2 regions of the Edaphobacter sp. FHG110511_03 genome follow, and region 2 is predicted to be linked to the other one. Evidence: riboswitches for the same ligand, from Rfam matches in the RefSeq annotation. Region 2 holds a riboswitch; the other holds the start of a gene.

Region 1 (7,784 bases), on a different contig from region 2:
GAAGGAAAGACGAGATCCCCTGGTGCTACCTCCCTCATGGACTCATAGAACCGGATTGCGCCTGTCGCCCCGGAAGCGTTTAGGAGACCAGAGATACTCGCCCTGAAACTCTTGCCGGCGCGTCTGGTTCTGATTGACCCACCAGTAGTGCATTCGGGCGACGGCTCCTTCCAAGCCTTGCCGTATCTGAAATCTTATCGCACCGCCCGCAAACGCGAGCGTGTGCTATCGACCCCGGGCACGATCATCCTGTGAAGGAGATGAAAGCGCTGTGAAGTTTAACCACATATCCGTATCCCGCGAACGCCCATTTTGTTCATCTTTTCTGAAGCTCGCTTTGAAAATAAAAATATGGGCAGCATGAAACGTTGTAGCCCTCGCACTGCTCAGAGAATGGCACCGGAGAGTATGCCCCTTTTAATGGAGTCTAATTCCGCCGGAGACGATCCTGGGTGCCCCAAGAGTCAGCAGAGGAGTCCTTCCCGCTTCGACTCTCTCGCTCGCCACATTCTGGACGGAGCCCCATACTCTAAGCCACGACAGGAAACGATGCTCGGTATAGAGGTCCACTTGAGCGAACCCTACCAGACGATACTGGTTTGAGGAGTCATCAAACTGCTGCCCGCTCGTTCGAAGATAAACCCCGAAGACTCCCCACCTCTCTTGCTCCATTCGAGCCTCTAGAGATCCCGAGTTCCTCGGAACTTGCGCCGTCCACTTCCCCACTAACGTGGGATCGGCTTGAAACTTCGTCACCGTCGAATCCGCATACTGATACCCCGCCTTCACCACTAAAAACTCCAACGGGCGTATCTCCGTCCCGAAAACCTTGCGCTTTAGCGACCTTCAAGTACTGCATTTGCGATATCTTCCCCTTGTCGAATACGGATCGACGATGGAAGGCAGATTCTGGAGCTTGCGGAATAGCGGCTTCCGCTTTTCGGGCATGAAGTAGAGCCTGACGAAACGAGTCTGGTAGATTAGTTATAGATTCTGGGGTGCCCGCAAGGGCATAACAGGGAAGCCGGTGTGAATCCGGCATGGTCCCGCCACTGTGTTCAGGAGACGGACTCTTCGTAAGCCACTCGATCATACCGAGGAAGGCGAAGACTCCGGAGCGTTAAGAATAAGCGCTCAACCTGTCAATCAGGAGACCTACCTCAGATTTAGTCTTGATTCTTCTCCGCGTGGAAACGGGAAGCAATCGCTCAAAGATCTTTGAGCTTTGTGCCTCTTTTCCCGCTATTGGTGAGGTGCACTTGTTCAGATCGATGTCGCTCTCCTCCTCTATCGCTCGGAGAGCAGGCGCTCCATGAGAGTTGGGGAACACTTCTGTCCAGGCGTCCTTCATTCAGTCGAGGCAAAAGACGGTCTGCTCATTCGAATCAGGGTGCCTGGGGGGTTGATCGAAGCAAATCAACTCAGGACAATCGCCGATCTGTCCAGTGGCTTTGCCGACGCCACCATTGAAATCACCTCGCGGGCAAACCTTCAGTTGCGCGGAATTCGGACCGAAGACCTCGGCCAAATCGTTGACAGCATTTCTTCTACCGGGCTACTCCCCTCCCAGCAGCATGATCGCGTCCGCAATATCATCACCAGTCCCATCGCCGGGATCGACCCCGGGGAACTCATTGATCCGCGACCGCTCATCCGTCAGTTCGATCAGCGTTTGCAGGCCGACGCAGCCTTTGTAAACCTCCACCCTAAGTTCAGCTTCGCGATTCACGGCGGCCCCAAACGGTTCAGCCGCGATATCGACGATGTCTCTCTCGCGGCTGAACCGTTTGGTGCTACACCCTATTTTCGCTTTTCCCTCGGTGGAGTCTCTTCGCGCTTCGTGGTGAAGCCAGGTGACGCCGTCGACTGCATGTTGGCAACAACAAGGATGTGCATCGTACTGGCGAAGGAGTCCAGCCTGCCCGTTCGTGTGAAAGCGGTCATGGCGATCTCCGGAGCGATGGAACGTGTCCTGGATGCCCTCTCGCACATGTTGCAGCCGTCGCCTCTTTCGCTGCCCGCTACCACAGTCAACGAACCCTTTATGGGCATCTATACCACGACTCGAGGCCGAGTGAACATCATCCCATCCGTCCCACTCGGTCGGCTCAACCCGGAACAGGCACGCTATCTCGCCGACGCGTCGAACGAGTGGGCAGGTGATCTTCGACTTGCTCCGTGGCGCGGTGTTGTCCTCGGTTCTATACCGAAGAGCGCGGCAGGCAATATCATTGCCCAGCTTCGCGCCATAGGATTGCCCTGTGAGCAAGCAGACGGATTTCAAGGAATTGCAGCTTGCGCCGGAATCACTGGGTGCGATGCGTCGTTGGCCGATGTGCGGGACGACGCAGCTTCGCTCGCGCGGCGCCTTTTAGGCCATGCTGTGCCTCCTGGATGGACGGTGAACCTATCCGGATGCGACAAGCAATGCGCACGTCGGCACGGCGCGACCGCCGAACTTGTCGCCGGCCCATTGGGCTACACCCTCAATGTCAAGGGACGTCGTGTGGCGTCCGACTGTTCACGTGAATTCGCGCTCGATGCAGTCGTAGCACTGCACGAAAATTTGCTGTCCGAGGTTGCTGCCCGATGAACTACGTCAAAGATGGCGCGGCCATTTATCACGAGTCTTTTTCCATCATAAGAAGAGAGGTCGATCTATCTGCTTTTCAGACCGATCTCGCTCGCGTCGTCGTCCGCATGATCCATGCGTGCGGCATGACGGACCTGCCACAGGATGTCCAGGCGTCGCCGGATGCCGCCTCGGCGGGCGTCAATGCGCTGCTCGCGGGTGCGCCACTGCTTTGCGATGCGACGATGGTGGCGAATGGAATTACGCGTTCCCGGCTCCCACGGAATAACGAGGTCATCTGCGCGTTGAGCGATGCGCGAACTACTGAACTTGCTGAGAACCTACACACCACCCGAAGTGCCGCCGCTGTCGAATTATGGCGAGAGAAACTCCCCGGCTCCGTCGTTGTCATCGGCAACGCTCCCACTGCGCTCTTCCATCTACTCGACATACTCGACGATGGAGCGCCGCGGCCAGCACTGATCGTTGGCATACCTGTCGGATTCGTAGGCGCGGCCGAATCCAAAGCAGCACTTGCCGCCAATCCGTTTGGAATTCCTTTCCTCACCGTGCGAGGACGGCGCGGCGGCAGCGCCATTGCGGCGGCAGCCGTCAATGCGCTCGCGAGTGAGAAGGAATGAGCACAGACGCACGAAGCGGACGTCTCTTCGGAGTCGGTGTCGGTCCTGGCGATCCGGAACTGATTACGGTCAAAGCGCAGCGTGTGCTCAGGCAGGCGCAGGTTATTGCCTATCCGTGTGCCAGACATGGACAGAGCAACGCTCGTTCGATCGTTTGCTCGGAGCTGATTCATGGCCAGATCGAACTACCGATGATGTACCCAGTTACGACAGAGCAGACTGACCATCCCGGAGGATATGAGGTGCTGCTGTCGCAGTTCTATGATGAGATGGCCGAACAGATCGCGGACCACCTTGCAAACGGACGAGATGTGGCCATTCTGTGCGAGGGCGACCCGTTCTTTTACGGGTCGTATATGTACCTTCATGACCGTCTCGCTCATCGCTTTTCCACTCAGGTAATTCCTGGAGTTGCCTCGATTATGGGCGCAGCTGCACAGCTTGGAACGCCGCTCGTCCGCAGGGATGCCGCGTTCACGGTGCTACCCGGAACTCTCTCGGAAGACGTATTGATCGCAAAGCTAAGCCAGCAGAGTGCCTTTGCCATCATGAAGCTCGGCCGGAACTTCGCCAAGGTAAAGCGGGCCATCGATACCGCCGGTCTCGCTGACAAAGCACTCTTCATCGAACGAGCGACGATGGCTGCCGAACGCATCATCCCGCTCCGCGAGGTCGATCCGCTCCATGTCCCCTACTTCTCGCTCATCTTGATTCCCGAAGCAAGTCAGGTCCAGCGGGACGAAACCATTCGGAGTGCCGGTTGGATCTCCGTCGTTGGCCTAGGCCCGGGTGCTGTTAGCTGGATCACGCCCGAAACTCAGCAGGCTCTGACGGAGGCGACAGACCTGGTCGGTTATCACACCTATCTCGATCGAGTCCCTGTGAGATCCGGTCAGCGCCGCTTCGGCTCCGACAACAAGGTTGAGGCGGACCGCGCACGGCACGCTCTTTCGCTTGCTGAAACAGGCCGTCGCGTTTGCGTCGTTTCCTCGGGTGATCCGGGCATCTTTGCCATGGCTTCCGCTGTTCTGGAATGCGTTGACCAGGGACCGCCAATCTGGCGCTCGCTTGATATTCGCATCCTTCCCGGATTGTCGGCGATGCAGGCAGCAGCATCGAGAGTGGGAGCTCCTCTAGGGCACGACTTCTGTGTCATCTCGCTCTCCGACCGACTCAAACCCTGGGAGATCGTGGTGAAGAGACTGGAAGCAGCAGGTGCCGCCGACTTCGCGATCGCAATCTACAACCCGATCTCATCGCAACGACTATGGCAACTCGCCGAGGCGCGCACGATCATCGCCAAACACCGAGGCCCTGAGACACCTGTTGTCCTTGCACGCAGCGTCGGCAGGTCAGACGAACGAATCACTATCACCGATCTTGAACACTTCGATCCTTCGCTCGCCGATATGCAAACGATCGTTCTCATTGGTTCCTCAACAACCCGGGCGATTGCATTGTCGAACGCCAGGAAGCTCATCTACACTTCCCGGATCTATGGTGACAGGAGTTCTGGCGTATGAGTGCCGCTGAGCGTTGGTTGTCGATCGTAGGCATCGGCGAAGATGGTTGGGATGGGCTGAACAGTGAGGCCAAACGAGCGGTCGAGTCCGCTGAGTTGATCTACGGAGGAGCCCGCCACCTTGCCCTCGTACCAACTGCCGGTTCATCCGCAACCCGCATCCCTTGGCCTTCTCCGATGACCCCGGCCGTGCAGCAAATCCTCAAGGAGTATCGCGGAAAGAAGAGAGTGACCGTGCTCGCCAGTGGCGATCCGATGCTCCACGGTGTGGGAGTACCCCTCACCCGTGACCTTGTCGCAACCGAGTTTCGCGTTATTCCGCAGGTCTCCGCTTTTTCTCTCGCCTGTGCGCGGCTTGGTTGGCCGATGGCAGAGACGACCCTGATTACGCTGGTCAACCGACCGGTAGAGCAGTTGCTTCGTCGTCTCTATCCTGATCAACGGATTGTCATCTTCTCCGAAGACGGCGGCACGCCGGCGACCGTTGCTCGGCTCCTGACGGAATCTGGATACGGATCAAGCAAGATTGATGTCTTCGAAAATCTGGGTGGTTCCTCAGAGCGCAATATCAGGGATCTGGCGGCATGCTGGCTGAACAGGCAGTGCAGCAAGCTGAATCTGATGGCGGTCCTCTGCGTTCTCGACACAACAGCCCGGCCGCTGTCTCTGGCTCCGGGTTTACCGGACGATACCTTTGATACAGATGGGCAGTTGACCAAGCGGGAGGTTCGCGCGGTGACGCTCGCCCGTCTCGCCCCGCTACCAAACCAAACCCTTTGGGACGTCGGAGCCGGCACCGGATCGATCGGTATCGAGTGGGTGCGTGTTCATCCCTCGTGCTCCTGCATCGCCATCGAAGCGCGAGAGGACCGGGCAGTTCGAATCCGGGAGAATGCCGCGCGGCTCGGGGTACCAAGGTTGAGGGTCATTCAAGGGACTGCGCCCGCCGCCTTTGCAGGCCTGCGGCCCCCGGATGCGATATTCATCGGAGGAGGCGTCAGCAACGACGACCTCTTCGACGCTTGCTGGGCAAAGCTCTCGCCCGCTGGTCGTCTAGTTGCAAACGCAGTTACGCTGCAGAGCGAAGCGAGCCTTGTCGCACGACATACACTTTATGGAGGCGATCTGATGCGCATGACGGTATCCCGAGCCGATCTGATCGGCGGCTTGTATGGATGGCGACCGATGATGCCAATTACTCAGTGGACGGTGACCAAGCCGTGAGCGATATGATCCAGCGTGAGCGTCTCTCCATCGGAATCGGCTGCTCTTCCCGCGCCTGCAGCGATGATGTCATCCGACTGATCGAAGCATCCGTCGATCAGATACCTTCCGGTACCATGATCGCGACGCTAGACCGTCGCGCTTCGATAGGCGAGATCGTAGCATCGACCCTGGGCCTGCGACTTGTGCTCTTCCCGGCGAGCATCCTTGCAAGCGTCGCCGGAGTCACCACACATTCGCCATTCGCTCTCTCGAAAACACGGACCGCCAATGTCGCAGAAGCGTCCGCGCTGGCCTCACTTGGCTCCTGTGCGCGTCTCATCGTACCGCAAACGAAAGGCCGCTTCTGTACCTGTGCCATCGCTACGCTTCCCATAACGGTGCGTCCATGATCGTCCACTTCATTGGCGCAGGTCCAGGCGCCGCCGATCTCCTTACTCTGCGGGGCCGGGATCACATCCACAACTCACCAGTTTGCCTCTATGCCGGATCGCTTGTGCCCAAGGAAATACTTGCTCACGCACCACTCGGCGCCCGCATCGTCGACACGGCCGAGATGAATCTTGATGAGATCATTGCGGAGATTGCCGACGCGCACGCCAAAAGCCTCGACGTTGCTCGCATTCACTCCGGCGATCTCTCCATCTGGAGCACCATGGCAGAACAGATTCGCCGCCTAAAGGTGCTTGGTATTGCTTACGATGTCACTCCGGGTGTTCCTGCATTTTCCGCCGCCGCCGCCGCTCTCAACCAGGAGCTCACGCTGCCGAATGTAGCTCAGACCCTAATCCTCACTCGCACCTCGACAAGGTCCACACCGATGCCAGCAGGAGAAGACCTTGCAACCTTAGGCCACACCGGTGCGACTCTCGCCATTCACCTGTCCATCATGAACCTCGACCAGGTATCCTCCCAATTGTTACCCCTCTACGGCGAAGACTGTCCGGTCATCGTCGTCTTCAGGGCCAGTTGGCCCGACCAGCGCATCCTGCGCGGTACTCTGTCGACTATTCATGGGATTGTCAAGGCATCCGGTATCGATCGCAATGCCCTCATTCTGGTTGGGCGGTCTCTCGACCAGTCGCCCTTCGGCGAAAGCTACCTCTACTCCACCGCAAGGAACCGCACGGATGCATCCGAACAATAGTGCAATGGACGCAGACAAGGCCATAAAGATGCAATCCGTTACAACCCCAACTCGAACTCACATGCCACGAGTTCTCATTCTGGGTGGAACAAGCGAGGCATCGGAGCTTGGCACGCACTTGGCTGCGAGATCCGATGTGACCGTGATCTCATCCCTCGCCGGCCGAGTGAGCCAGCCCAGGCTGCCCGCCGGGATTGTTAGAGTTGGAGGCTTCGGCGGAGTTTCCGGATTGATCTCTTATTTGGTCGATGAAAATATCGGAGTGGTCATCGATGCGACCCATCCCTTCGCCTCGAAGATAAGTGGCAACGCCGAGTCGGCATGCAATACCTTAAGCCTTCCGCTTATCGCGTTGGAACGCCCACCGTGGGAGCCACACGAGCACGATTGCTGGTGCACGGTACCCGATGCACAAGCCGCAGCGTCAATGGTCAATCATCAACGCAACCGTGTATTTCTCTCCATTGGACGGCAGGAGCTTGGCGCATTTTCTGGGTGCGAAGCCACATGGTTTCTGGTGCGTGCCATCGATGCCCCCAGCGAAACGTTGCCCGCCAACTCAAAACTGATTCTGAAGCGTGGCCCGTTTAATCTCAACGATGAACTGCGGATGCTTCGTTCTGAGTCCATCAACCTCATCGTGTCCAAAAATAGCGGTGGCACAGCAACCTATGCAAA
Region 2 (7,784 bases):
CACTTACCTCATACGATTTGCGGCGATACGAAACGGCACCTTGAAAGACGGTAAATCCGCCGAGTAAAAATGCATTCTCGTCATCAATAAAGGTGCGGCTCTGATAGCGCATCCCGATGCTGCTCGTGAAGGTGTCCTTCCATATCTTCGACAACCATACGTTCGCAGCATGTTTTTGAGTAAAGTCTGGCTGATTGCCGGACAGATCCATCACGCCGTCGTTGTAGTTATCGAAGCGTGGCAAAGTGTAGCCGTAATTAACATTGAACCGAATCCCATGTGCAAGATTCCCGATAGCGTCGAAATCCAAGCCTTTTGACGATTCTTGACCTGCCTGATTGAAGTTGCCACCGGGTAGTGGGATGATTACGTTCTGTCGCGTGAGTCGATAAATTGCTGCGCTGAAACTCAACCGGCCTTGAAGAGGGCGCCACCGGTACCCACCTTCATAGCTCTGGCCCGTTTCCGGTAGAAGTTGTTTTCCGTTGACCGGCGTTACGGTAACCGGAGAAAACGAACTTCCCGAGCTAAAGTACAGCTCTTGGCTCTCCGTGGGTGCGAAGACAATACCCGCTCGGTAGTTATAAGCGGTTTGGTTTATTTTGACGTCAGGTCCTCGGCTAACGATGTGACTGTTATCCCACGGATCACTATGTGTACTTCGCTTGAAACTGCTCTCACGCCCACCCACGTTGATCATCCAGTGCTTTGCCAGGGCGATTTGGTCTTGCCAATAAAAAGCATTCGTCAGGTTCTCGAAATAGTTGATTTCGCTAATCGGAAACGATGAGACCGGCACATAAGTTTCCTGGAGAGTAAACACATTCATCGGCGGTGCGAAGCCATCCGAGGCATCGCTTTCATCGGTGTAGTTGTAGTAGTCCTCATACTCATATCCGGCCACAAAGTTATGATCCATACCGGCAAGATGGAAATGACCCAAAACATCCGCCATGTTCTGTTTGGGACGCCGGTGGTGCTTGAAGTAGAGGAATTGGCGATCGACATCGTTTGTCGCAGCGTCATACGAGAGCGATTCTGCGGTGTAATACTGGTCGTCGAATATTCGAAGCGCAAAGTTATCCCGGAACTGCCATCTCTCTGACAGGTTCACATTGACGCGTGTCTGTGTCAGCGCGTCAGTGCCTAATTCGAAATCCTGCGGCGTGTCGAAGCTTGTGCTGAGTTTGAAGCCAGGAATGTTGAGGACTTGCGCCGGGACACCGGCATCGGTTTTGAATCGATCGCGATTAAGGAATTCGGAAACAGTAAACTGCGCTCGGTTACCTATCAGCCAGGTCATCGTCGGCGATACATTAATGCGCTTCGCTCCATTGTTTCTCCAACCGCCGCTATTTTCGAAACTGGCATCTACACGATATAAAAGCGGATCTAGGCCGAAGAGTCTTCCTGCTGCACCTCCGGCCACTTGGTTTGTACCGTAGCTTCCGCCCCGATAGACCAAATCAAAAGTGGGAATCGCCTGTGGCTTTTTGTGAATGATATTAATCGCGCCGCCAAGAGCACCTGAGCCATACAAAATCGAAGCTGGTCCCTTCAAGACCTCGACACTGCGCACACTATTCAGCTGAGTGTTTAGCCGATTACCTTCGAGCCGCATTCCATCTGAAAGAACTACGACCGCGTCTGAGCCGCCCGTATTGAACCCGCGAACCGTGTAGTACTCGTAAACTCCATAGATCTTTTGCGCCGTTACACCAGAGACATTCCTTAGCGCCGTAACGAGGTCGTTCACACCTTGTTCGCGAAGTAGCGTGGATGGAATCGTGCTCACCTGAGCAGGAATTTCATTGTTAGGCACATCCATGTTTGAAGCGGTTGCCTTGGTCTCGGTAGCCGTAACGGAGATTTCAGTTGAGACACTCTTCGGGGCCAAACGAATCTCGATCTGAGAAGACTCCCTCTCTAGATCAATGGGGCGAGTTACGCTTTCGAAGCCATCCGCTTCAACCAGAAGTTCAGAGTGCCTCTTCGTCACATTGTCGAATGCGAAGTTTCCATTGTTCTCGGTCGTGGCCTTCTGTGTGCCTCCCGAAGTTATGAGTTGCACTGTCGCCAGTAGGCCCAGGCCTTGGTTGTCGCGTACTGTGCCAGAAACACGCATGGTTTGTTGAGCACACACTGGCAGGACGGCAAGCGCTATTAAGAAAATGATAGCCATGGGACGTCGTAGACCCACAATTTTGCACAGTCTTGTCCCAATTTGATGGCCATTACTTTGAAGTTTTGGCTTGCCGAAGACTCGGACGAAAAGATCGAGTGCATATCGGTAAGAATCCAGGGGGAGAACATTAATTGTGTTGCGGGGGATGCTCACTGTATAGCCTCCAGCTGGAATGGCTGTAGACTTTGCGAGCAGAGACGATCGAATTGAGACGTCGGGTGGGGATAACGAATCGCATTCTTCCTGTTCTCCGCAGGTAAGTCGTACAACATTCTCGGCAGGTTTCCTGGCTTCGAGGTTGCGATTCTTTGCTGGCCATTCACCTTCCCCAGCAATTGCTGAGTGGTATTACGAATGGCTTCCCTCGCTCACAGTGGCGGGACCGCGCCGGTCTTTCACCGGACTTCCCTATTAAGCCCTTGCGGGCACCTGAGAACTTTCAAGAAATAACATGGCGACTGATGAGCGTCAATCAGAGCCCGTCCTGGAGGTCGAGGAAATTACGGAATGGATGTGCCTAATTCGTGCCCGATGGTCGCTTGTTCCCGCTTATACTGATTGAGCGTTACGATGCAGCCAAGCCTTTTGCACCAAGCAGACGGATCTGGCGGGGTAATCCGTGGGGATTCAAGTCCCCCCTTTCGCACCAACTCTTTTTTAGAAAGTGACTCATGAATCAGCCGAAACCGAATGCGGAGCCGAAGCTCAATCTCTCCACCACCCCGGATTATCGCGAGGGCTATGCCAACAGCGTTCAGGTTCGCATGTCGGTGTGGGACTTCCTGTTGGTCTTCGGGACCATGAGCCAGGACACTCCTGACGAGCTTACCGTGAAGAACTTTCAGGGTATTTACCTGAGCCCGCAACAGGCCAAAGCTTTGCTCAATGTGCTCGGCCACAACCTCGCGCAGTATGAGCAGACCTTTGGCGCCATCGCTCTCGATCAACAGGTCCCCCAGGTCGGCGGTCCCGTCCATTAATAAAACACGCGTGCGATCCTCTCCAGACTCTCGCCGCGCTCCTGCCGAGCTTCCTACAGGACTGCTCTTTCCTCTCTTCTTCGCTGCGGTTTACCTCAGTCACCTTACGCTGCTTCGCCTGCCTTACTTCTGGGACGAAGCCGGTTACTACATCCCGGCCGCGTGGGATTTCTTTCGCACCGGCTCGTTGATCCCCCAGACCACGCTCTCCAACGCGCATCCTCCTCTGCCTTCCATCCTGCTGGCTGCATGGTGGCACCTCTCCGGATTCGTCGTCAGTGGAACCCGCACGCTGGTCGTCATGATTACGGCTACGGCGCTGGTCGCGGTCTTTCACCTCGCAAAATCCCTTCGCAACACCCCCGCCGCAATCGCCACCGTCACCCTGACCGCGCTCTACCCTGTCTGGTTCGCGCAAAGCACGCTGGCTCACGCCGATATCTTCGCTGCCGCCTTCACCCTGTGGGGCCTGGCCCTTTATTTCGAGCCCGGCGCCGAGAATCAGATCCTGGCCTCTGGACTCTTCTCTTTCGCCGCGCTTTCGAAGGAGACGGCCATCGTTACTCCGCTCGCACTCGCAGGGTTTGAGGCCGTCCTCCTTCTTCGTTCGCACAATCCATCGCAACGACGCTCGCATCTGCTTTGGCTGGTATCGCTTCTCTCTCCACTGATTCCACTGGTCGCGTGGTATGCCTATCATCGCCATCAAACCGGGTTTATCTTCGGCAATCCTGAGTTCTTGCGCTACAACGCCACTGCCAACCTCGAGCCGCTCCGCATCCTGCTCTCGCTGTGGCATCGGTTCCTGCACCTCGCAACGCATATGAACATGTACGTTCCGGTCGTATGCGCGATCGCCGCGATCTTTATCCCTCTGAAGCCATCGGCCGCGCCGGCTTTGCCGCGCCGGGCCCTCGCCGGGATCATCACGGTTCTTATTGCCAATTGGATCGCCTTCTCGGTGCTCGGCGGAGCCCTGCTCACCCGTTACCTGCTGCCGATGTATCCGCTGACCCTGCTTCTCTGCGTCACCGTCTGGCAGCGCCACCTCAAACAATGGTGGCTCCTTGCCGCGTTCAGCGGCGCCGCGTTTCTCGCCGGCATTTGGATCAATCCGCCCTACGCGTTCGCGCCCGAGGATAACCTCACCTACCGTGACATGATCGTTCTGCATCAGCAGGCCGTCTCGTTCATCGAGAATCGCTATCCCCAGGCCACAGTCCTCACCGCGTGGCCGGCAAGCGCAGAGCTCACCCGGCCCGAGCTTGGATACATTCACAAGCCGGTCAAGGTCGTCCCCGTCCAGAACTTCGCGATCGACCAGCTGGAGCAGGCAGCGCAAGATCCCGGAGCCTACGATACGGCGCTCTTGTTTTCAACCAAGTGGGAGCCCCCTGCGAACCGGCTCGATCTTGGTAGAGCAAACCGCCATCTCAACACGAAGTACTTCGACTTCCATCACGACCTCTCCCCATCCGAAGCGGCAGCTTTGCTTCACGGCGAGATCGTCTGGCAGGCCCGGCGCAAAGGCGAGTGGGCAGCCGTACTGCGCTTCCCACGTGCGATCAATGCATCCTTGACCTGGCCCCGAAGAACCCGCCCGATGCGTTAAGACGATCGGCTCCCGGCCAGGCGCAACGCTCTATACTCAACCTGTGCTCAGGTTCCTCTCATCTCGTTTCGCGTTTCGCCGCTCTCGCACTCTTCTCGCGCTGTGTGTCCTCGTCTCTTCCGTCTCATTGTTATTCGGTCAGGCATCCGACCCTTCCGCGCCAGCTGGTCGTGTCGTCCTTGTCCTTCCCTTTGAGAACCGCTCCGGCCAGCCCGACCTCGGCTGGATTGGCGACTCTTTCCCCGACACGCTCAATCAGCGGTTCTCCTCGGCGAGCTTCCTTACCATCTCGCGCGAAGACCGCCAGTACGCGCTCGATCATCTCGGCTTCCCTACCGACTTTCGCCCCACTCGCGCCACCACCATCCGCATCGCCCAGACCCTCGACGCCAACTACGTCGTCATCGGCAGCTACCACGTCGCCAACGGACGCATCTCTGCCCAGGCGCAGGTCCTTTCGGTCAGCGAGCTTCGGATGTCTCCGCCGATCGAAGATTCCAATGACCTGCAACGTCTCTTCGACGTGCAGAACACCCTCGCCTGGAAAATCGCGAAGTCGATCGATCCTCATTTCAACGTCGCACAACAGACCTTCCTTTCCGCCTCCGGACAGGTCAAGCTGAGCGCCTTTGAAAACTATATCCGCGGAACCGCAGCCACCACGCCGCAGGAACGAATCAAGCGGCTGCAGCTCTCTGTAAGGGAATCTCCCAGCTACACCGCCGCCCTTCTCGCTCTCGGCAAGGCGCAATACAGCGAGCGCGACTACGATCAGGCTGCCGCTACCCTTGCCCGCATATCGTCCACCGACCGTCTCGCTCTCGAGGCGAACTTCTATTTGGGCCTCGCCCGTTTCAACGCCGCTCATTATGCCGAGGCAGAAAAGGCCTTCGCCTTCGTCGCCACTCGCCTTCCCCTCCCCGAGGTGGTGAACAATCAAGCTGTCTCCCTGAGCCGCCAGGGACACAATGCGACTGCTTTGTTTCAGAGAGCCGTGGCCGCCGATCCGAAAGATCCGGACTATCACTACAACCTGGCAGTCTCCTCGTATCGCTCCGGAGATCAGGCCACTGCGCAGCGAGAAGTCGATCAGGCCCTTAAACTTCGCCCGACCGATCCTGAAGCTCCCAGCCTCAAGGCGCTTATCGCGCATGGGGGTCCGCCATCCTCGGCCGCTCCGTCAAGCGCAACGGTTGTAAAAGCTTCCTCGCCCGCGCCCTCCACAAACTCCACCTTCGAGCCGCTCGAACGCATTCGCCGCACTTATTCTGAGGCCTCTTTCCGTCAGGCTGCCTTTCAGATTGATCAAATGCGGGCCGTCCGCCTGGCAACTCTCCCTCCCGCCGAACAGGCCACCCAGTATGTTCAACTCGGTAGCGACTACCTCGCCCAGGGCCTTATTCCCGAAGCTGAGAGAGAGTTTCAATCCGCCCTTGCCGCCAATCCCGCCAGTGCCCAGGGCCGAGCCGGCCTGGCAGAAATCCGCGAGCAGAGTGGTGACTCGACAGCAGCTCGCAATGAGGCAGAGGCATCCCTGAAGCTCAGCCCCAACGCACCCGCCTATCTGGTGTTAGCGCGACTGGAGCTCAACGGAAATCAGACCGCTGCCTCCGCAGCCGATGTCGCGCGAGCCCTGAAGATCGAGCCGAACAACACCGCCGCTCTCGGCATGAAGCAAGCACTCGCGGCACGTGGACAGAGTCTTCCATGACACTTTTATGACCACCCGCCATCATCCCGTGTCGAGCACGATCGGACCAATACCTGGTGTTCTTCCGATCGTGCGGCTGCAATGCCTCCCTCAACTGGCTCTTCTCTTCTTCCTCTGTCTCACTCAGGCGCATGGGCAACCCGCTCCTGTCATCAAGCTGACGATCCACGACACAATCCAGCCCGTCTCCGCTGGATATCTTGAACGCGGATTGGCGGAGGCAGACCGTCGCAATGCAGCCGCCGTTCTCGTCTCTCTGGGAACGCCCGGTGGCCTGCTCGACTCCACGCGCGTGATGGTCCAGGCCATAGAACATTCGCGGATCCCCGTCATCGTTTATGTCTCTCCGGCAGGAAACCGCGCGGGCTCAGCCGGCTTCTTTCTCCTCGAAGCCGCGGATATCGCCGCGATGGCTCCCGGAACCAATGCCGGCGCAGCCCATCCGCTGGTCGAAGGCCGCCAGCTCGATCCCATCCTCAAGCAGAAGGTCGAAAATGACGCAGTTGCCTTCCTGCGTTCCTACGTCTCGCGCCGTGGACACAACCTTCAGGCGGCCGAAGATGCAGTCCTCAACTCAAAGTCCTACAGCGATGAAGAAGCGCTAAAGCTCAACGTGATCGATGTGACTGCCCCTGACGATGCCTCTCTGCTGCGCAGCCTCGACGGCCGGCAGATCCACCGCTTCGACGGGTCTTCCCAGACACTTCATCTCTCCGGATCCTCTGTCATCCTCCTCGAGCCCTCGCTTCGCGAGCGCATTCTCGGTCGCCTCGCCAACCCGGATCTTGCCGTGCTCGTGCTCGTGCTGGGCGGCCTGCTGATCTATCTCGAGTTCAACGTGCCGGGAACCATCGTTCCAGGTACTATCGGCAGCCTCTTTGTTCTGCTCGCGCTCTTCGGTCTCAACCTGCTCCCCATCCATCACACCGCCGTCTTTCTTTTGCTCGCCGGCGTTGCCATGTTCATCCTCGAGGCCAATTTTCCCAGCCATGGCGCCCTTGCTCTTGTAGGAACCCTTAGTCTGATCGTCGGTCTCGCGACCCTCGTAGATGGCCCCATCCCCGAGCAGCGCGTTCGCATCACGACCGCCATTGCGGCAGGCGCCGGTTTCGGGGGAATATCCTTCGCACTTGCGTGGATCGCTTTGCGAGCCAGACGCAGTAAAGTTCTTACCGGTCCTCAGGCCATGATCGGAGCCGTCGCTCTAGTCCGTCCGCCTCTCTCGGACGCCCGATACGGCGACACCTTTCAGGTCGAAATTCGCGGTGAACTTTGGGAGGCGAGACTTTCCTCGCC

What was found. A riboswitch is a leader RNA that binds a small molecule or an ion and turns the genes downstream of it on or off. The one in region 2 is predicted to bind cobalamin.
Region 1: linked by a shared signal. The riboswitch ahead of cobG (precorrin-3B synthase) and the one ahead of AC5S26_RS25790 (TonB-dependent receptor domain-containing protein) in region 2 are both predicted to bind cobalamin.

What each region holds. Positions count from the first base shown of each region.
Region 1 covers NZ_JBZYWL010000016.1:9,431-17,214, forward strand. The annotation lists gene AC5S26_RS28590 (TonB-dependent receptor domain-containing protein) at 418-804, opposite strand; cobalamin riboswitch at 980-1,177, shown strand; gene cobG (precorrin-3B synthase) at 1,313-2,593, shown strand; gene AC5S26_RS28600 (precorrin-8X methylmutase) at 2,590-3,213, shown strand; gene AC5S26_RS28605 (precorrin-2 C(20)-methyltransferase) at 3,210-4,736, shown strand; gene cbiE (precorrin-6y C5,15-methyltransferase (decarboxylating) subunit CbiE) at 4,733-5,959, shown strand; gene AC5S26_RS28615 (cobalamin biosynthesis protein) at 5,965-6,351, shown strand; gene cobM (precorrin-4 C(11)-methyltransferase) at 6,348-7,106, shown strand; gene AC5S26_RS28625 (cobalt-precorrin-6A reductase) at 7,168-7,784, shown strand, end outside.
Region 2 covers NZ_JBZYWL010000008.1:95,163-102,946, forward strand. The annotation lists gene AC5S26_RS25790 (TonB-dependent receptor domain-containing protein) at 1-2,182, opposite strand, end outside; cobalamin riboswitch at 2,445-2,634, opposite strand; gene AC5S26_RS25795 (DUF3467 domain-containing protein) at 2,857-3,165, shown strand; gene AC5S26_RS25800 (ArnT family glycosyltransferase) at 3,176-4,777, shown strand; gene AC5S26_RS25805 (tetratricopeptide repeat protein) at 4,821-6,488, shown strand; gene AC5S26_RS25810 (NfeD family protein) at 6,496-7,784, shown strand, end outside.